Regions from separate parts of the Cupriavidus sp. FW305-26 genome, predicted to be linked through region 1. Evidence: predicted binding sites of a transcription regulator. Region 1 holds the regulator's gene; the other holds the start of a gene.

The links. The regulator LexA, encoded in region 1, represses DNA repair genes until DNA is damaged. The targets are predictions, from matches to a motif close to ACTGTATNNNNATACAGT.
Region 2: a site for LexA is predicted at 5,517-5,534, ahead of imuA (translesion DNA synthesis-associated protein ImuA). Genes of this name have one in related genera too.

What each region holds. Positions count from the first base shown of each region.
Region 1 is NZ_JBYTAH010000025.1:64,040-74,735, reverse strand. It holds gene rplI (50S ribosomal protein L9) at 1-214, opposite strand, end outside; gene rpsR (30S ribosomal protein S18) at 247-525, opposite strand; gene priB (primosomal replication protein N) at 529-828, opposite strand; gene rpsF (30S ribosomal protein S6) at 906-1,280, opposite strand; gene AC3WQZ_RS15865 (asparaginase) at 1,399-2,391, opposite strand; gene lexA (transcriptional repressor LexA) at 2,647-3,300, shown strand; gene AC3WQZ_RS15855 (hypothetical protein) at 3,411-3,581, shown strand; gene AC3WQZ_RS15850 (hypothetical protein) at 3,621-3,968, opposite strand; gene AC3WQZ_RS15845 (hypothetical protein) at 4,470-4,820, opposite strand; gene AC3WQZ_RS15840 (DUF2188 domain-containing protein) at 5,355-5,597, shown strand; gene AC3WQZ_RS15835 (DUF2188 domain-containing protein) at 5,783-6,001, shown strand; gene AC3WQZ_RS15830 (hypothetical protein) at 6,397-6,708, shown strand; gene AC3WQZ_RS15825 (hypothetical protein) at 6,705-6,887, shown strand; tRNA gene AC3WQZ_RS15820 (tRNA-His) at 6,986-7,061, opposite strand; gene AC3WQZ_RS15815 (hypothetical protein) at 7,168-7,446, opposite strand; gene dusA (tRNA dihydrouridine(20/20a) synthase DusA) at 8,459-9,496, opposite strand; gene AC3WQZ_RS15805 (NADPH-dependent FMN reductase) at 10,546-10,696, opposite strand, start outside.
Region 2 is NZ_JBYTAH010000005.1:52,463-61,566, forward strand. It holds gene AC3WQZ_RS05135 (zinc-finger-containing protein) at 1-224, shown strand, start outside; gene AC3WQZ_RS05140 (error-prone DNA polymerase) at 245-3,394, opposite strand; gene AC3WQZ_RS05145 (Y-family DNA polymerase) at 3,400-4,863, opposite strand; gene imuA (translesion DNA synthesis-associated protein ImuA) at 4,790-5,494, opposite strand; gene AC3WQZ_RS05155 (DUF3800 domain-containing protein) at 5,737-6,516, opposite strand; gene AC3WQZ_RS05160 (hypothetical protein) at 6,620-6,769, opposite strand; gene AC3WQZ_RS05165 (ISNCY family transposase) at 7,540-8,940, shown strand.

The DNA of each region.
Region 1 (10,696 bases):
GCTTCTCGCCTTCGGCTTGCGCGGCGGCCAGCTTCTCGGCAGCGGCCTTTTCCAGCTCGGCGCGCTTGACTTCGAATTCAGCGATCGCGGTTTGCGTAGCACGGCGGGCCTTCTTGCCCGGGATCAGGAAGTTACGGGCGTAACCGTCCTTCACCTTGACGATGTCACCCAGGTTGCCCAGGTTGATGACTTTTTCCAGCAGAATAATTTGCATCGTATTCTCTCCTTAACGGACCTATGGCCTGATCAGTTCTTGTGCAGGTCGGTGTACGGCATCAGCGCGAGGAAACGCGCACGCTTGATGGCCGTATCCAGCTGACGCTGATAGTGAGCCTTGGTACCGGTCAGGCGGGCGGGCGTGATCTTGCCGTTGTCGCCGATGAAGTCCTTCAGGGTGTCCAGATCCTTGTAGTCGATCTGTTCCACGCCAGCCACGGTGAAGCGGCAGAAGCGCTTGCGCTTGAACAGCGGGTTCTGTTGCTGGAAGCGCTTCTTGTTCTTGTTGTCACGTTTGACGAATGCCATGATTCAATCCTTTTCGAATGCTTTACATCCAGTGATGTGAAAGACGAGAGCCTTGCTGTTGCGGTGCCTGCGGGCCAGGAATCCTTCGCAGTCGAGCAGCGTGCCGAGCGGTAAGCGCTCCAGACGCTGGCCAACCTGTCCGACCCCCATCGCTGAGATTGCAAACTCGACCTGCCGCGGCGTTTGCGCCTCGACGGCCTCGCCGCTGTACTGCAGGATGCAGTTCACGACGGGGACCCCGGCCGGGGTATAGCGCAGGGCATCGCGTTCCGCCAGGGTGGCGGCAAGCCGAAGCTGGTTCAACGCGGGACCTCTTGCTGGTTGCAATCCATGCTGCCGTGGCCGACGCTGTCAGCCATGGCGCGCACCGCAGTCCGCACTCAGGCGGCCTGGCCTTCGGTGGTCGTTTGCGCGGCCTTGCGGGCTTCTTCGCGCTGCACTTCCTTCATCATCGGCGAAGGTGCGGTCTCGGCCTTCTTGGTCTGCACGATCAGGTGGCGCAGGACGGCGTCGTTGAACTTGAACGCGTGTTCCAGTTCAGCCAGCGTTTCCTTGCCGCATTCGATGTTCAGGCAAACGTAGTGAGCCTTGGCCAGCTTCTGGATCATGTAAGCCATCTGGCGACGGCCCCAGTCTTCCACGCGGTGAACGTTGCCGTTCTGCGAGGTCACGAGCTGCTTGTAGCGCTCGATCATGGCCGGCACTTGTTCGCTCTGGTCCGGATGGACGATGAAGACGATTTCGTAATGACGCATTGACGCTCCTTTTGGATTAGCCACCCGGGCGTCACGAGTCCGGTGTGGCAAGGTTGAATAGCCTTACATTATAGCGCGCATGGCAGCAAGTGCGCAAGCCGCTGATTACACAGGCAAATCAGGCGTTGGCAAACACGGCCTGCAGCCTTGCCGGATCCCGCGCCAGGCCTGAGTCGGCTGCCAGCGCCAGGGCCAGCAGCACGCGCGCCTTATAGGGATTGAGGTCCGTTGCGGAAACAAAAGCTCCATCCGTCGGGCTGAGCTGGGGCGGAATCGCCACATGGCCGGCCCCGGTGCGGGAACTGCGCACCACGGCCACCCCCGCGGCAGCGGCATCGGCCAGCGCCCCGGCCAGCACCTCATGCACCGAGCCATTGCCGGCGGCAGCCACCACCAGCCCGGCTATACCCGCGCGGACCAGCGCATCCACTGCCACCCTGCCCGGCTGCGCGTAGCTCGCCACGATCTCCACCATCGGCCACGCCGCCGGCATCGGCCCGATCACCCAGGCCGCGCGTGGCGCGCGGGCGAAGCGCACGTAGTCGTCCTGCACGAAACCCAGCGGCCCGCAGGCCGAGACAAAGGCGTCCACCGCCGACGTGTGGGCCTTGGCCACATCCCGCGCAGCGTGGATCTGCTGGTTCAGCACCACCAGCACACCCTTGCCGCGCGCATCGGGATGAGCGGCCACGCGCACCGCATCCAGCAGGTTCAGCGGCCCATCGGCCGACAGCGACGTCGACGGCCGCATTGCCGCTGTCATCACCACGGGCACCGGACACGATTGCGTCAGGTGCAGCGCCATCGCAGTTTCTTCCAGCGTATCGGTGCCGTGGGTGATCACGATGCCAGCCACGTCGGGCTGCGCGGACCAGTGCTCAACCCGCGCCGCCAGCGTTTGCCAGAGCGTGAAGGTCATGTCCTTGCTGTCGACCTGGGCCACCTGCTCGGCCTCGATGCGAGCCGCCGACTGCAGCGCGGGCACCGCTGCCAGCAACGACGACACCGGCACGGTCGCCGCCTGGTAGCGTGCGCTGCTGGCAGAGTTTCCGGCCGCGCCAGCAATGGTGCCGCCGGTGGCCAGTACGACGATGCGAGGCAATTGGGTCATGGAGCGTGCAAAGAAAGTGGAAAGGCAGGAATGGCGATTGTAACGGGCGCGCCCCGCCTCGCCGCGGCTCTCGCCGGTGATCCGCATTCCGTCCATGAGACACGCCCCAAAAATTCTGCTTGCGCTCAGGCCGATACTGTATAAAATCACAGCATACTGTTTAAACATACAGTGCCCGGTCAGACGGATGCAGGATAAAGGATCGACCGATCCTCTTACCCGAAACCCCGCGACCCCGCACGGAACGGCGATCCCATGGCGACCCTGACACCCCGGCAGCAGCAGATTTTCGATCTGATCCGCAACACGATCCGCCGCACCGGCTTTCCGCCCACGCGCGCCGAAATCGCCGCAGAGTTTGGCTTCTCCTCGCCCAATGCCGCGGAAGAACACCTGAGGGCGCTGGCACGCAAGGGCGTGATCGAACTGACCCCGGGCGCTTCACGCGGCATCCGCCTGAAGGTGGCACGCAGCGATTCGGAAATGCCCGACCAGTTTTCGTTGCCGATGGCCGGCGTGATGCAGCTGACGCTGCCGCTGGTGGGCCGCGTTGCTGCCGGCAGCCCGATACTCGCCGCCGAGCATATCGACCGCCAGTACCAGGTCGACGCCTCGGTCTTCGACGAACGCCCCGATTACCTGCTGCGAGTGCGCGGCCTGAGCATGCGCGATGCCGGCATCCTCGACGGCGACCTGCTGGCCGTGCGCCGCGCCAGCGAAGCCGCCAACGGCAAGATCGTGGTGGCGCGCCTGGGTGATGACGTGACCGTCAAGCGCCTGCAGCGGCGCGGTGGCCATATCGAACTGATCGCAGAAAACCCGGACTTCACCAACATCATCGTGGAGCCTGGTGAGGAGTTCTCGCTGGAAGGCATCGCCGTCGGGCTGATCCGATCTTCCGGCTTCTAGCCGGGCACCGCAGGCCAACCGCCTGCGCGGGCCCACCCGCTTCCATTGCTTTGCAGACGCCGCCCGGCTTGCCGGGTGTTGACCCCGCTTTGCCTAAAAGAGGTGCCACCATGCCGCAAATCCACCAAGTCGCCGCCCGTCGCCCGGTCAAGCCCGTGCCGTTCCGCCAGAGCAAGGGCGTACGCGTCTACCAGGGTACGCAGCGCCGCACCATGGTCGGCAGCATGGCGGCGATCTGCCGCATGCTTGAACTCGAAACCGCCGAAAAGCTGGCCGCCTGAAATCTGCCGGCTGTCTCCTAGCAGCTGCGGGCGCCGCCCTCAGCTACGCGGCGCACACGCCTTGGCTTCGGCTTCCAGCTCCGTCGGCGTCAGCTGCGGGAACCACGTATCGCTCTTGCGCAGCTCCAGCGCCGTACCATCCGGCTTCGCCGTCAGCGAAATCAGATAGGCGTATTGGTATTCACCGCCAGACGTGGTCTGGCCGATGCGGATCTCGGTCTGGCTCTTCGCCGGATAGTTGACGACCGCGGCGTCATCGCCCAGATTGTTGCGCAGGCATTTCGCAACCTCACCCATCTTGGCGGGCGTGAACAAGCGCATCGGCGCACGCGCGCGAATGTCCTTTTCAGAAGTGCCGGTGGCACACCCTGCCACCATGGCTGCCATCGCTACGCCAACCGCTGCCGCTCGAACAGACATACCGCCCCCGGGAAATGCAGAACGGCGCCCTCGCGAGGCGCCGTTCTGGGAAATGCTTTGGGGTGGCTGATGGGACTCGAACCCACGACGACAGGAATCTCAATCCCCGCATCAATCGCCATTTTCCCCTTTGGAATCAACGCTTTCGGCCTCGTTTTTTTCCCATGAACGCTCAATTTTTCACAAGCATTCATGCGGCTTCTACGGGTGCCGTGGGAAAAATTGTAACCCGTGCGAGCCCCATGCGCCACCTCAATTTTTGGCCCGCAAACGGCGCCCCTTGCCTGCAGCAACCCCCGAGACATACCCGACCACCACCGGCGCAAACTTTCCGTAGCCCGCCTTGTACGCGGCTTTTTTGCATGATTTTTGCATGGCGGAGCAAGGAGGGGATGACCACTGTGGCCGAGATCTGGCGGAAAGAAGCAGTGATCTCTAAAGCGTGCCGGAGACCGCCGGCGTCATGGCTTACACCACGCCGCCATCCGGGATCGAGCGAGCCGAAACAGATCGGGAATCGTCGTTGTGCTTAATGATCTCGGCCATCTCCGCGCGCGAGACATCCACGATGTCGTCAAGCTCAAGCCCTTCTGCATACGTAAGCGCCTCTTCACCGCGCGCAATATGAAAAATCGTGCCCCGCCAGCTGTCCACGCCGTCCCCGGGACCGGATAGGCGGATGCCAAACTCGACATCCTGATCAAGGACGCGAACGGTCACTAGATCTCCCACGTCAACTTGAATACCGTCAACCGCGTATTCTCGGGCCACGACTATCACGGGCCGTTGCGTGTAGCCTCTGGCGAATATCGCTTGCATTTTTCGCTCCCGCTGAGCGCATCGCCCCAAACTGCAGAGGCAACCGGGACATCCACGACAGGCGTGGGACCGCTTGTTCCTGCGCTTTGACTGCAATGCATCGAGCTCGCTACACTGCGACGGCGAGGTACAGCCCGCCCAGAATGATCAGCCCAGCAACCAGCGCGAAGTAATAGCGCGCGCCGTGCACGGGGAGTTCTGGGTGGCCGGGTAGGTGAGAAACGTGGCGCTTCATCGCGGTTAGCGTGCAGAAGACTGAGTTAAGCATAGGCCTCTGAGAACAGGAACGCCATGTTGGCACCGGCGCCTGACGACGGCTCGAATACACCCTCCCTTCGATCTCTCGACCCGACCGAGGGCTTTTTTGTGCACGGATCGGCGGTTTTGCACAACGTATAGCGCGCTTTCCTGACACGAATGCGCCTCTGACCAGCTATTTGCCATCTCCATCCACGAAGGTAGGAGGTTGCCCGACATCGAGTTCGACTCATCGCGCCTACAACGAAGACATGCCCCAACCAAGGAGGTGCATTAATGTCTGTCAATACCGTCCAGGTTGTGCTGACCGAAGAATCCCGATGGGCCGTAGAAACCGATGATCCAAGCGGCACGCGTGTAACCTATCCCTCCCGCGGCGCAGCGATTGCCGCAGGCGTTCAAATGGCAATGGCGCAGGATGCCGTCCTCACGATCCATGGCGTGGAAAACGAGCCAAGTGAGATCGATTTTCGCGATTGCGACGCGAGCGCGCTCACTTGCATCCGTGATGCCGATTAAGGTCATGCCCTCAGTTGGATTCTAAGTGGGCGGTCCTGCGACACGCCTGCCTCCACTTCGGGCCCTCGCCACCCTGGTCGAGGGCTTTTCTTTTGCCAGACAGGCCCGATTGAGCATCTGTCCAACATTGATTGCTCATGTGTAGGCCCTAGACTCGAATTGCATACTGATGCGGGGGTCCCAAAATGCGACACGTTCACATCATGCCGCATCTCGGCCATTGGGACATCTGTCGAGACGGCAGTCCGAATATCCCGTTCACTACGAAAGCGGACGCCGTCCGTGACGGCTGGACAGCCGCCTGTGCCGAACGCGTCGATCTCTACGTTCACAGGCTAGACGGGACAATGCACCGGTACTTGAGCCGGGTCGATGGAACCAATCCAGAGCGCGACGAAGAATAGCGCCGGCATGCTTGCTGGGAAGAAACGCCTGATCGTCTCGTCTGGGTCGCCGGCGGCTAGCGCGTTGCCGAGTTGGTCGACGGCGATCAGCACGTTTCAGAAGTAGCGCTTCATCACTCCCCTCCTTCGCGGGGCGGCCAGCAGCGAACTCGCCGGCCACCCGGCCGCGCAGACCCTTCGGCGCCCCTTTCAACATCCGATCTGCGCTCGGCGTCGCCATCTGCTTGACGCGGCTCTGCAACTGGCGCCCGTTGATCAGGATGGGTGATTCCGGGTTCTTTTCGTTCCAGCTATGCAGCCAGGCTGACGCCCGGTCCTGAATGCCCTTGTCGCGCTCGGCCAGGCCGCGCGACCAGAGATCCAGGATGTCGGCTTGCGTCTTCTGCACCCGGGCGATGTCCTGGCGCGTCGGCATGCGGCGGCGGGTGAGTACCGACATCGACAACGGCGGCTCGGCATTTCCCACGTCGTTCAACAGGGACTACCCGAACGAGATAGTTGGCGGCATGACCCTTCGCGACTACTTCGCCGCGAAGGTTGTCGTTGGCGATGAAATCGGCGTCCGCTATGCGGAGCAACTGCTCGGCCGCGCCATGCCTGACTACGCCGCCCACCCGCTAGCCAACGCGATCTTCTGGGCTGATGCGCGCGCCCGCCTCCGCTACATCGAGGCCGACGCCATGCTCGCCGCTAGGGAGGCAGCATGACAACCCTGAAGGCATACGAGGTCCACTTCGCCGCCATGGACATCCGCCCCGCAGCGATCACCACGAAGCTCGAGCGCAGGTCCGCCGACGCCTACGACTTCGCGGCGCACGCCAACCCATCGACCACCCACCGTCACTACGATCGGCGCAAGGTCAAACGGGCAGCAGCAACAGAATAAGGGAGCAGAAAACAGAAACGGCGCCAGTGGCGCCGTGGGGAAATTCCGCATCATGGGACGGTTAGAAAGCCCGTAAGGCCTTGATGCGAAAGAAAATTTGGGGTGGCTGATGGGACTCGAACCCACGACGACAGGAATCACAATCCTGGACTCTACCAACTGAGCTACAGCCACCGTAGAGGTCATCAGCGCGTTACGTTGCTGATCGACGAAAACCAAGATTATACAAACAGTTTGCCGGAATGGCTAGTATTCCGCACAATTTTTTTGAGAGAAAAGCTCAGGTTCTGGACGGGCTCCACTTTGCTTCAAGCAGCACTGCCTGCTTGATGGCTTCGACGGTCTCCGCTTCGGTATCGAACTGCCCCAACAGGCGGCGCGACTTGCCGTTCAGCACAGCTTCCTGCAACGCCTTGCCAGCAGCTTCCGAAGTGCCGGGATGCCAGCAGTAGCGTGCCGTCCATTTGCCGTCCTGCAGTTGCTCGGCAACCCAGATCACCCGGAAGTCTTCATAGACAACGCCGAACGGCGCTTCGTTTTCCACGTTTTCTTTTTCCACGCTGCTCCCCCTGCCGGCTCGGTCCGCGTGCCATGCCTTGTCTCGCCTGGGGCTATGCGAGGGATCGTATCACGGCCGCCGACCAGGGCGTCCGCCCGGCGCGCTGGCACCTTCGCGCCTGCCGCTGATTCGCTCGCGGAAATATGCTGTGCACAGCCCCTACCTCTGCAGGGTTCATGCCGCAAATGCGCGAAGCGATACTTGTGCCTGAGGGACATTGACCCCCCTCGACCTTCCCGTCAGGCGGCCCCCCCCATCGGGCCGCCTGCCTCTTTTTGGCCACCCTGCCTTCTCATTGTCGTGGCGCCAGCACCTGGCGAAGGAACCTCACGAGCATCTGAGAGCCCAATCGACGTCATCGACAAAATCGACACGTCTACGAACGGCAGGAAACGGGAATGCAAATCAAGTGTAGATGGCCAGCGCGGATTCTTGCGCTGACGGCATTGGCGGCCTTGCTCGGCGGATGCGCTGGCGGCGGGGTCGACGGCAGGGAATCGAGCATCACGACGTACGGCACGCTGGACGTAGGCATCAGCCATACGCGCTAGCCTGCTGGCGTGACCGATGGAACTCTTTACGGGGACAACCGTCTAATCCCCTCGTCGGCGCAAGCAAAGCGAGCGCGCAAAAAAAGAGTCCGCAGCGCGGACTCTTAAATTTAGCGATCTCAAATGCCCTGAAGGCGGTTGCACTGTAACTGTCATGCTGGGAATGCACCATTCGGGTAAACGAAGAGCAACAAGCCTGGCGTAGCAACAAGAGTACTGCGACGAAAAAAAAGCCCGCCGAAGCGGGCTAATAATCAGTTGAAGAAAGCCCTGTATTCGAGGGCAGGCACAGTGTATGAAAGTGCCCTGCCTCAGCGAATTAGGGGAATCCCTTTCCTGGCGCCGGTTTCCGGGCGATCAGGCATTGCAAGTGCGGCGCGCGGTACCCCCGCGCAGCCATGCACATTTTCACGATTCGGAGTTAGAGCGCGGCCTCGGCAGAACGCGCAGCCCACGCTCGCTTACGCGGCCAGAGGCTCTTGTGCCTGCGGCCGCAAGTGCGCGCGCGCCTCTTCGAACAGTGCATCCACATCGGCTCGCGTGCGTGCCGCATTCATGCGCTTGGCATCCGACAGCACGCGGCGCCAGCCACGCCCGCCCGCGATGCCACGATGCAGGCCAAGCATGTGGCGCGTGACCGCGCCCATATAGCCACCCCGCTCCACCAGGTCGCCGATATAGCGCTGCATCGCCAGCTCGACATCGAGCCGCGACGGCGCCGGCGCACTCGCATCGCCATAGAAGCGCGCATCTATTTCGGCCAATACATAGGGCTGATGGTATGCCTCGCGACCGATCATCACGCCATCGACGTGCTCGAGGTGGGCCGCCACCTCGTCATAGCTGACGATGCCACCGTTGATCAGGATCTCCAGCTCAGGAAACTCCTGCTTCAGCTGGTACGCCACCTCATAGCGCAGCGGCGGAATCTCACGGTTTTCTTTCGGGCTCAGGCCCTTCAGGATCGCATTGCGCGCGTGGACGATAAACGTGCCGCAACCCGCCTCGGCCACCCGGCCGACGAAATCACGAACAAAATCGTAGTGCTCGATCTTGTCGATGCCGATGCGATGCTTGACGGTGACCGGGATATCCACCGCATCGCGCATCGCCTTGACGCAGTCGGCCACCAGTTGCGGCTCGGCCATCAGGCACGCGCCGAAGGCCCCGCGCTGCACGCGCTCGGACGGGCAGCCGCAGTTCAGGTTGACTTCCGCATAGCCCCACTGCTGCCCCAGCTTGGCCGCCATGGCAAGATCTGCCGGCTCGCTGCCGCCCAACTGCAGCGCGACCGGGTGTTCGGCCGCATCGAAGTCCAGGTGGCGCGGGACGTCGCCATGCAGCAGCGCGCCGGTGGTCACCATCTCGGTGTACAGCCAGGTGTGGCGGCTGAGCTGGCGGTGGAACATGCGGCAATGGCGGTCGGTCCAGTCCATCATCGGGGCCACGGATACCCGGCGCGGGCTTGCAGCAGCGATCTTCCCTTGATAATCAGTCATTTCACAACGATCCGCCTGGACCGATATTCCTACTTAGAAAAACTCAAAAACTGCCTCGTCAGCCTGCCGGGAAACGGCAAGTTCGCTGATGAGCGGAAGCGCTTGAGTTTACCATCGAGGGCAGATCGAGATCGATCGAAGCAACACAGGTGCACTCGCGATGCTGAAACGGCTCCTTGGCATCACTCCGCGTGCACGGCTTAACTGGGCTATAGAAGACGTGCAGCACAGATAACATGCACATTCGGACTGCGCTGATTGATTCCCGAAGCCCTCTGCGTGCAAATGGGAACGTGCGCGCCCGCCCCTGACAGGGGCCCCGCACCACCGCGCGGCAGGATGATTTTCAACGCTGGGAAATTACAAGCATCTTCAACAGAGCTGCCTGCATTCTCAGGCTCATCAACATCAAAGGCCGGGCGATGGCCGGGCTGTACGACAGCCTGGGGAACCCGGCGCATTGGGTTGCAGCCACGCCCGGGGACAAACGTGTTTGGCCGAAGCAATTTCACGATCCACGGCGGAAGCTACCCTGGCTCTGCAGGTTGCATCGACCTCACCAGTTCAATGAATTCCTTTGCCAAGGAGTTTTTGTACTAAGCGAAAGACATGGAACTGGAAGTTCGCTATTAAGGCTGTCGGTTCCATCATCCTCGGTCTCGTCGCCATGCTGATGCTGGTAGAGATACGGGGAGCCTGAACAGGCCCTGAGAACTATCCGTTCGGCGGCCAAGGACCATCTGCGGCGATGTGGGCATATCAATCACAGGCGAACTACCTGCTGTCGTGCTTCGCACTCCTGCTTGGTTGCTCACTTGCAATTTGGGCGTTGCTGGCAATGAACCGCAGCATTTGGCTGCGCTGGCTGGCCGGGATGCCGGTGCTTCTCCTCTGGGCATGGATGGCACTCGATGGTTCTCGACTCGACCTCTGAACGTTCGCTGACAGGAGCCGGGGCGGATGCGCACGCCTTCGTAACCTGACACGTCCCCCCAAACCGCGGTTACAGGCTACCGCGTCGAGGTTCACAGCGCCCGGCCCCCGCAGTATCACCGCGGCGCAGTCCGCTCGATCCAGCCTGCAAACGTCGTCAGAAATTTGCCGAGAAAGCCCTTGGTCGATTCATTGGCGATCCCGCCCTGCTCATCAAACAGCTTGTCGACGCCGCTGATATACGCCTCAGGCTGCTGCAGCATCGGG
Region 2 (9,104 bases), on a different contig from region 1:
GACTGCACGATGCCCTCGATCCGTTGGTCACTGCGAAGATGCGGCGCGACGGTGTCAATGCCTTTGAGGCGAGGGGCAAGGCAATGAAGTGGCTGATTGCATCGCTCCGCATTCCAGTCGACAGTCCCAGCATCCATGCCCTTTCGCTTGAGCAGTGCGAACAGGCCATCCAATGCATCGCCGAGTTCCAGGCCTCACGTGGGCGAGAGCCTTCGGGTTCCTGATGAGGGCAACGAGGATACTGTTAGCAGAAATTCCTGCTCGCGGTGTCCAGGGATCCAAGCATGGGCGACAAGTCGACAAAGCGTTGCGCGATCAGGTGCCGCACCTCGCCTTCGCATTGCCACTGGCCATAGACACCGAGTAGGGAGGCCGTCAATACCTCGCGTCGGTACTTCTCCATCACGGACGGCCAGACGATGACGCTGACGGTACCGGTCTCGTCCTCCAATGACAAGAAGACCACGCCATTCGCCGTGCTCGGCCGCTGCCGTACGGTCACGATTCCGCAGCCACGGGCAATCTGCCGCGTCGCGTAGGTGGCAAGCACGTCGGCGGGCACAAAGCGCAATGCAGCAAGCTTGTGGCGGAGCAGGGCAAGCGGGTGGCGGTTCAGCGTGAGGCCGAGCGAGCGATAGTCGCTGACGATCTCCTCGCCTTCCGTTGGCTGTGAGAGTTCGGGCATTGGCTCGTCCAGATCCGCGGGCCGCAGCAGATCCTTGTCAGGTACCGCTGCAGCCGCCTGCCACATCGCCTGGCGTCGACTACCCGTAAGGCCAATCAACGCATTGCCAGCGGCCAGTACATTGACATCGTGCCGGTCTAGCGACGCTCTGCGAGCAAGAACCTTGACGGAGGCGAAGGGCCGGAGTGCGCGTGCCGTTTCGATGCGTTCGGCCGCTTCGCGGCGCATGCCCCTCAGCTGCGAGAGGCCCAGGCGTACAGCCAGCACCGAGCCTTCATGACTTTCCAGGCTGGCGTCCCAGCCACTCACTGTCACATCAACAGGAAGAACCGTGACGCCATGGCGCTTGGCGTCCTGCACCAGCTGGGATGGCGTGTAGAAGCCCATCGGCTGGCTATTCAGCATGGCGCAGAGGAAGGCGTCAGGCTCGTGGCACTTGAGCCACGCACTCGCGTAGACGAGAAGTGCGAAGCTTGCTGCATGGCTTTCCGGAAAGCCGTACTCGCCGAAGCCCTGGATCTGCCGGAAGATGCTCTCCGCGAACTCCAGATCGTAGCCGCGCTCGAGCATGCCCGTCACGATGCGTTCGTGGTATCGCTCCAACCCACCTTTTCGCTTCCAGGCGGCCATGGCGCGACGCAGTTGATCCGCTTCCCCAGCTGAGAAGCCTGCCGCCAGCATGGCTACCTGCATCACCTGTTCCTGAAAGATCGGTACACCCAGCGTGCGGGACAGGGCTTGCTCCATCTCCGGGCTCGGATAGCTGACCGGCTCCAAGCCCTGCCGGCGACGCAGGTAGGGATGCACCATGCCACCCTGAACCGGGCCCGGCCGAACGATCGCCACTTCGATGACGAGGTCATAGAAGGTGCGCGGCTTCAAGCGGGGCAGCATCGACATCTGGGCGCGCGACTCAATCTGGAACACGCCCACCGTATCCGCCCGCGAAATCATCTCGTAGGTCTTCGGATCTTCCGCTGGAATGTCCTGCAGCTCAAAGGCTTCTCCGCGTTGTTGCGTCACCAGATCCAGGGCTCGCCGGATCGCAGACAGCATGCCGAGCGCGAGGACATCAACCTTGAGCAACCCCAAGGCGTCAAGGTCGTCCTTGTCCCACTGGATCACGCTGCGATCGGCCATGGCCGCGTTCTCGATTGGCACCAGCCTGGAAAGCTTGCCACGCGCGAGCACAAAACCTCCTGTGTGCTGGGAGAGATGCCGCGGGAAGCCAAGCAGCGACACGGCCATGTGTGCCCAGCGTTGGGACAATGCCGCTTCCGTATCCACGCCGCTTTCGCCAAAACGCTTAAGGAGATCCGCTTTGCTGTCGAACCAATGGTGAGATTTCGCGACCAGGTCGACGATCGCGGGATCCACACCTAATGCCTTGCCTGTGTCGCGCAGCGCGCTGCGAGGCCGGTAGGTGGTCACCGCGGCAGCCAGTGCCGCGCGGTCCCTCCCGTACTTGCGATACAGGTACTGGATCACCTCCTCGCGGCGCTGATGCTCGAAGTCGACGTCGATATCGGGCGGCTCGGCGCGCTCTTTTGAAATGAACCGCTCGAACAGCAGGTTGCCGCGTGCCGGGTCAACTTCGGTAATGCCGAGACAGTAGCAGACGGCGGAATTGGCTGCGGACCCGCGACCCTGGCAGAGAATGCCGTTGGAGCGGGCGAACCGCACGATGTCGTAGACCGTCAGGAAATAGGGTTCATACGACATGTCGCGGATCAGTGCGAATTCATGTTCGAGTTGCTGCTGGACGGCAAGGGGGATGCCGTCCGGATAGCGACGGTGCGCGCCGACATAGGCTTCGCCCCGCAGATAGTCGGACGGCGTGACGCCATCCGGCACCACTTCTTCGGGATACTCGTAACGGAGCTCGTCCAGCGAAAATTGACACAGGTTTGCAATGTGGACCGACTCCGTCAGGTAGCGGTGCGGGTAAATGTTGGCGAGTCGCAAGCGGGAGCGCAGGTGCTGCTCGGCGTTAGGCAGGAGGTCATACCCACATTCGGGAACCGGGCGATGCACACGGATGGCAGTCAGCACGTCATGCATCGGCTTGCGCGAGCGTACGTGCATGGTGACGTTGCCAGTGGCGACGATGCGCAGGTGATGTCGCGCCGCGGCCGCTTCGACCGTGCCGCGGTGGATATCGTCCATCGGCTTGTAGAGCAGGCTCAATCCCATCCACGCCCTGCCAGCAAAAGTCGCGCTCACCCATGCCGATTGCGCCTCCAGCTTCTCGGCCGCCACGCCATAGTCCGGCGTGAACACGATCAAGCAATCTGGCAGCCCCTTCAGATGCTCGGACGGCGCTTCGGGCGCGGCCAAGTCGCGTGGGGTCAGCACATAGGAACCCTTGGCGGCGCGCATGCGCGCGAGCGTGATCAGTTCGCACAAGTTGCCATAACCTTCGCGGTTACGGGCAAGCGCAAGGAATGAGAGCGCGGGAGAGCCGTCGGCGTTCTGCAGCCGGAACCAGGCGCCAATTACAAGGCGAAGGCCGGCATTCCTGGCCTCTGTGTGGGCACGAACGATGCCCGCTAGCGAGCACTCGTCCGTGATGGCGAGCGCGTGGTAGCCCAACTGAGCGGCGCGCTCAGCGAGCTCTTCCGGCCGTGAGGCGCCGGCGAGGAAGGAGAAGTTGGAGCGGCAGTGCAGTTCCGCGTAGGCGGGCAGACCTGCCTTGGCGTTGATGTCCATGGTTTTCAGCCGAAGAGGCCATGCAGATACCACCGAGCCTCATCGCCTTCTCGGCTGCCCATGCGTTCCTGAAAGATCCAGTAGCAGGTGTGGTCCTTCGCCTCCGCAACGAAATAGTCGCGTGTCACCAGCTGGCCGCCCCACCAGCCCGACTCGATGCGCTCAGGCGGTGAGACGATACGCAGTGGCGATCCGTAGAAGGGACGGTGGTCGCGTTCAATCAGCGGCACCGGCTTGCCGAGCAGCCAAACAGGACGTGGCAGGCCTGCGGGCAACGTTGCGCTGGGCGGCTTGTCAGTGGCAGACTGCCAGCTGTTGGCGACTTCCGGGCGGTAGTCTGCACGCAAGCACGGTTGGCGGACATTGTCAGCGCCGAGGCGTGCCACCAGCAACTCAAGCAGGCGTGCATGGTCCGCCGGCGTGCCGCCCGGTTCTGGAAACAATGAATCGCTGGGGGGTGCCACCGGCTCGGTCTCGATGGCAGACACCGCGACGGCAATCATCGGCGCCTCGACAGTCAGCCGCGTCAGACGCTCTTTGAGCAGGCGAACCAAATGCTCTTCATGCCAGTTGGGCTCGGCCAGCGCAATCTCAATCTTCGTTGGTGCGATGGCAGCGGGGCCGCGCTCGTGGCGCAGTTCGACCGCAAACCGCTTGATGGCCAGGTGCCGGGCGGTTAGCCAGCCGACCATCTGTACCAGCAAGCCGCGAGTGTAGGCAAGGGCGGACTCAGCGTTGTCCATCCTATCCGGAAGATCCACCGCGGCGTCAAACGATGGGGGAGCTTCGACCCATTCGAAGACTTCAGGTGCTTCCCCATGGGCGCGATCCAACGCCTCAAGGATGGCGGCGCCGCATCGGCGCTGCAGGCCTGCGCGCGGCAGCCGGCGCAGGTCTCCTAGCGTCCGACAGCCGAGTCCGTCCAGCCACTCATCAAACGGCCGCGCCGCCGGCAGGATCGCAACGGGGATGCCGACCAGCGCTCGCACCAATGTGGGCATACTTAATGCCGTTCCGCCACCAGAGCGCGCAAGTAGCCAAGCGCCTTCGGCGGTTGGTGCGCATCCCGCGACAGGACTGAACCCCATTGCCCTGACGGCCGCCAGCATCCGTTGCCGCAGCTTGCGGACGCCGCCGAATAGTCGCAGCGTGGTGCTGATGTCGACAAGCACCGCCGCCTCCTCGGACGCAGCGACATTGGGCGAGAACTGCAGCATCGCCATCATGACACGCTCGAGCGCCGCCAGTTCTGCGCAACCATCGCGGTCAAAGAGAATGGTCTGCGGTGCGATCGTCTGTACGCCACCGCGGCGCATTGCCGGCTTCACGCCGGCCGCAATGGCCAGCGGCGACGCCATATGCACGCGCTCCCTGTCCAGGACAGCAACCGCTAGCTCAGTGGACCAGTTCGGTCGGAATACTTCGAGGGGCAGGGACGACAGGCGCAGGCAGATCCACAGGCGCAGCATGGCGATACAACAGAATGGGGGAGGGCTGCAGCGCTATGTGGAGCGGCGATTCCTGCTGCGGGCCTCGACGCTTAACGAACTGCACACGAATTCCGTCCGATGCGGGCTCCAATGTCAGGCGCAGCGGCGCCGGCGAGGCATCGCGTGCACAGGCCGTCGGACGAACCACGAAGAAAAGGACATCGGAGGCTTGGGCGGCAAGATGCAGACGCCGAAGCGCATCGTTACGCAGGTGCGACTGCCAAAAGACGAGCGCTCCGCAGGTCCCGGCGCGCAAGATCTGCTCCGCGGCCCACAGGGCGTCAGCGGTGTGCCGGGTTTCGATCCAGAGAGTCTGCGCGGACGGGACGCCCCAGTTGGCGAGCGCCAACGCTTGAGGCGCGTGCGGCGGTGCCAGAAGCGCGACAGGGCGGTTCGAGCGCGCGACGAGAGCAGGGCGTAGCAAGCGCAACTCGCCGATACCCGGCTGGCGCTGCAGCAACTCCGTCAGGCAACCGATCGGCCAGCCGCCGCCCGGAAGCTCCTTGTCGAGCGACGGATACCCGGTTGGAACGGTGCGTGCGTTGCCCCGAGCAAGCTGCGAGGCAAGCCAAAGTGACGGATGAATGGATTCTGGGGCGACGGTTAGCATGGCGAGCTCCTGCCCCCAGTGTACTGTATATTTATACAGTATTCACCTGCATTATCCGTCACATGAGCGGTTCCATCGCGCGATCGCTGCCACCAGCGGCCAACCAGCCCTGTTGCGAAAATCGCATCAGGGCTCGTATAATTTGGGTGTTGCAGGCAAGCGCGGAGCTTGTAGAGGTCGTCGAAAGACGGCAGCCCGTTTTGGGTGGGATCCTCGAATCCGGGGCCTGCAACCGTCTTTTCTCAGTCGTCGCGCACCGCGGCGATCACACGCCGACGCTCCCCATCTTCTGCGTCGCCGCACCAAAACTTCAAGCCGTAGCCGTCCACCTGTCCATTGCGCCGATACAGGTTGCGTGCGAGCATGCGCAGGTATCGGTCTTCCGTCTCCCCATACTGATTTCTGTGGACTGCGTAGAACGCGCTCGTCGCCACGGCGTCGGCGACCTGCAGGCCTGCCAACTGGTCGTGATTCACTGCGCGCACGCCATCAAGGTCGAGGCTGTCCCAATGGATGCGGCAGTCTTCCCGGCCCTGCAGTCGCACAAGGTAATGATGGAGGTCGGCATAGGACATCGCCGATCGGTTCGAGAAAATCAGTTCGGCCTTACCATCACCCTCACCAGGGCGCGCGGTATCCCTGCACAGCCAGCTCACGCGTTCCAGCAAAAGGCGGATCGTGTAGCGGTATAAGGAAAACGCCTCCTGCTGAAAAACCTCCGGGTCGGCGATTGAGGGCTTGTGGACCAGCACATGCACGTGCCGCAGTGGCGCCTCCCCAATCATGCGCGCCAGAGGCACCCGGTGCTCATGCCGCAGGTTGCGAAAATGCAGGGGCGATTTAGCAGGCTTCCTCAGTAGCTCCCTAGCGTTCTTGACGAGTTGCACCATTGCTAGGTCGTTCACAGTGCGAACTACCGTGGCGGACTGGACGAACCACCTCGAACTACCTTGCTCGTTGGGAAGGAACACAAATCCTTCGTCGCCCGACTCGTCGATATAGACGCGAAAGCTGGAGGTCATGCGTGATGCGTTGGTTATATGAGGGTGCCATTATGAGGCACACCAAAGGGCCGGGCTTCAAAATGATCTCGCTATGGACGCTACTTGGCCGGACGGACGTGCCCTATCCGTTGTCGGAAATGGCGGCAGGCGTCTGTAGTGGGCGCCCCGTCACGCCGATCACGATCTGCAACGCGCTGCTGGCGATCAGGGCGAACCGACACTTGTCGATGTCGAAGTCCTTGGTGTCCACGCTGAACAAGGGGTCGGCCATCGGCCTTGTGTGGGCTCATAAATCTGGAAGAATGCGTGGCAGGAGTTTTACTGGCTTGCCCTTCTGGGACTTCTCGAGGGGCGACCAATCTTCTGTTCCTGGGCTGCCACTTCTTATGGCAGAAACGTTCCCCTTCGGACCAGAAAGTCTTTGCAACGGTAGTTGAACGATTGAGCAGTTCCTCCAGCCGCAGCCCTTCCACCACGGTGGTATGGTCTTCGCTGCAGCAGCTCATGGCACAACCTCGCACGGCCTTGCCCTCGATGCAGCCACTCCTCCAGGCGAGTGCCTGGTCGGAGGTCGCGGCGACCGGCGTCGAAGTCGGCGCGCCAGGCTCGTGCGTTTAGAGTGACAGCCAGCGGCTAGAGGCCTTTTGTCGCGGCCTCACGATGAACTTGCGGCCGGCGCTGTCACAATCGCTAACTAATTTGATAGCTTACTTCACGACCTCGAAGCTACGAGCCTCTCTCTGATATAAATGCTAATAATTTCAGTAAGTTAGAAGAAGCGCTTCTATTTGCTGGTCATTTGATAGCGCGTACCGCAGGCCTCCATTTATGGAAAGAAGCCAGGAAGAGGTCCACGCTGCGCTGTTATGTGCGTGCTGTGCCCGGTCGCACTGAATGATTTAACATAAAAAGTATTATGCGAACGGAACGTGTGGCGGCAAAGTTGTAATGTCCGGTTCTAGCAAAGTTGAAATGTCCGCCTGAGGCGCCCGTTCGTGGTATTCAGCCTGCCCGGTTGAATGCAATGGAGGATGTCCGGGGATGGCGGGAACCGAGGTCATTACAGTAAGCATGCGTGAGTTAGACAGGCTCAAGATCGTCCAGGCGGTCGTGGATGGTCAGTTGCGGCCCGGCGTGGCCGCCGAACGACTCGAGATTACGGACCGGCAATTCCGGCGGCTGCTGGAGCGCTACCGGCAGGAAGGCGCATCCGGGCTGGTTTCTCGCCGGCGCGGTCGACCCAGCAACAATCGCATGCCAGCGGACCGCGAATCCGTGGCCCTCGGCCTGATTCGGGAACACTACGCCGACTTTGGTCCAACGCTCGCGGCTGAGAAGCTGCGAGAGCGCCATGGGCTAACGTTGTCCAAAGAAACGATCCGCCGACTGATGACGGTAGCCGGCCTGTGGGTGCCACGCAAACAGCGGCCGCCGAAGGTCTACCAGCCTCGTAACCGGCGCGCCTGCTATGGCGAACTGATCCAGATCGACGGCAGCGATCACCGCTGGTTCGAGGAGCGGGCACCGGCCTGCACGCTGCTGGTCTATGTCGACGACGCCACCAGCCAGATCATGGAACTGCGCTTCACTCATTCGGAATCCACGTTCACATACTTTGCGGCGACGCGGGCCTACCTGGAGCGCCACGGCAAGCCGGTGGCGTTTTACAGCGACAAGGCCAGCGTTTTTCGGATCAACAAGAAAGGAGCAACCAGTGGCGACGGCCACACCCAGTTTGCGCGGGCCTTGTTCGAGCTGAACATCGAAGGCATCTGCGCCAACAGCAGCCAGGCCAAGGGCCGTGTCGAGCGGACTCACCTGACCTTGCAGGACAGACTGGTCAAGGAGTTGCGCCTGCGTGGGATCAACACGATGGAGGCAGCCAATGCCTTCATGGCAGAATTCATCGCTGACTATAACGCGCGCTTTGCCAAGGCGCCGCGCAATGACCACAACGCCCATCGGCCGCTGCGTCCAGACGAGAACCTGGACCTTATCTTCGCGTGGCGCGAGCCGCGCTGTGTGTCCAAGAGCCTGACGATCCAGTACGACAAGATGCTCTACCTGCTGAGGGATACGCCCGAGCATCGGAAGCTGGCCGGTCGCTACATCGATGTCTATCACTACCCGGATGGCAGGATCGAGCCTCGGGCCAATGGCACGGCCCTGCCCTACACCATCTACGATCGGCTCTCGGAAGTGGATCAGGGCGCGATCGTCGACAACAAGCGCCTGGGGCACGTGCTGCAGTTGGCGCAATACGTTCAGGAGAAACGCGACAACACGCGGTCATTATCTGTGCCTGGCACGGAGGGAGCTCCCCGCAAGCGTGGACGACCGCCCGGCAAGAAGTCGCAGCGGTCGCTCGGGCAGAACGATATGTTGGAAGCTCTGCAACGCTTACAGCAGCAGCCGTGGCCGCTTAACGGAACGGAGAACTGAAACTCAGCTTGCTACTGGAATTCAAATCCGCTCCGCTGGCATGACATCTTCACCCTGAGCCGAACTCACTCGAGTCAGGCCAGCACCACCGCCCTACGGGAACCCCAAAAGACTGAACAAACAAGCTGGAAGGACAAAGGACAACCGGACATTTCAACTTTGCT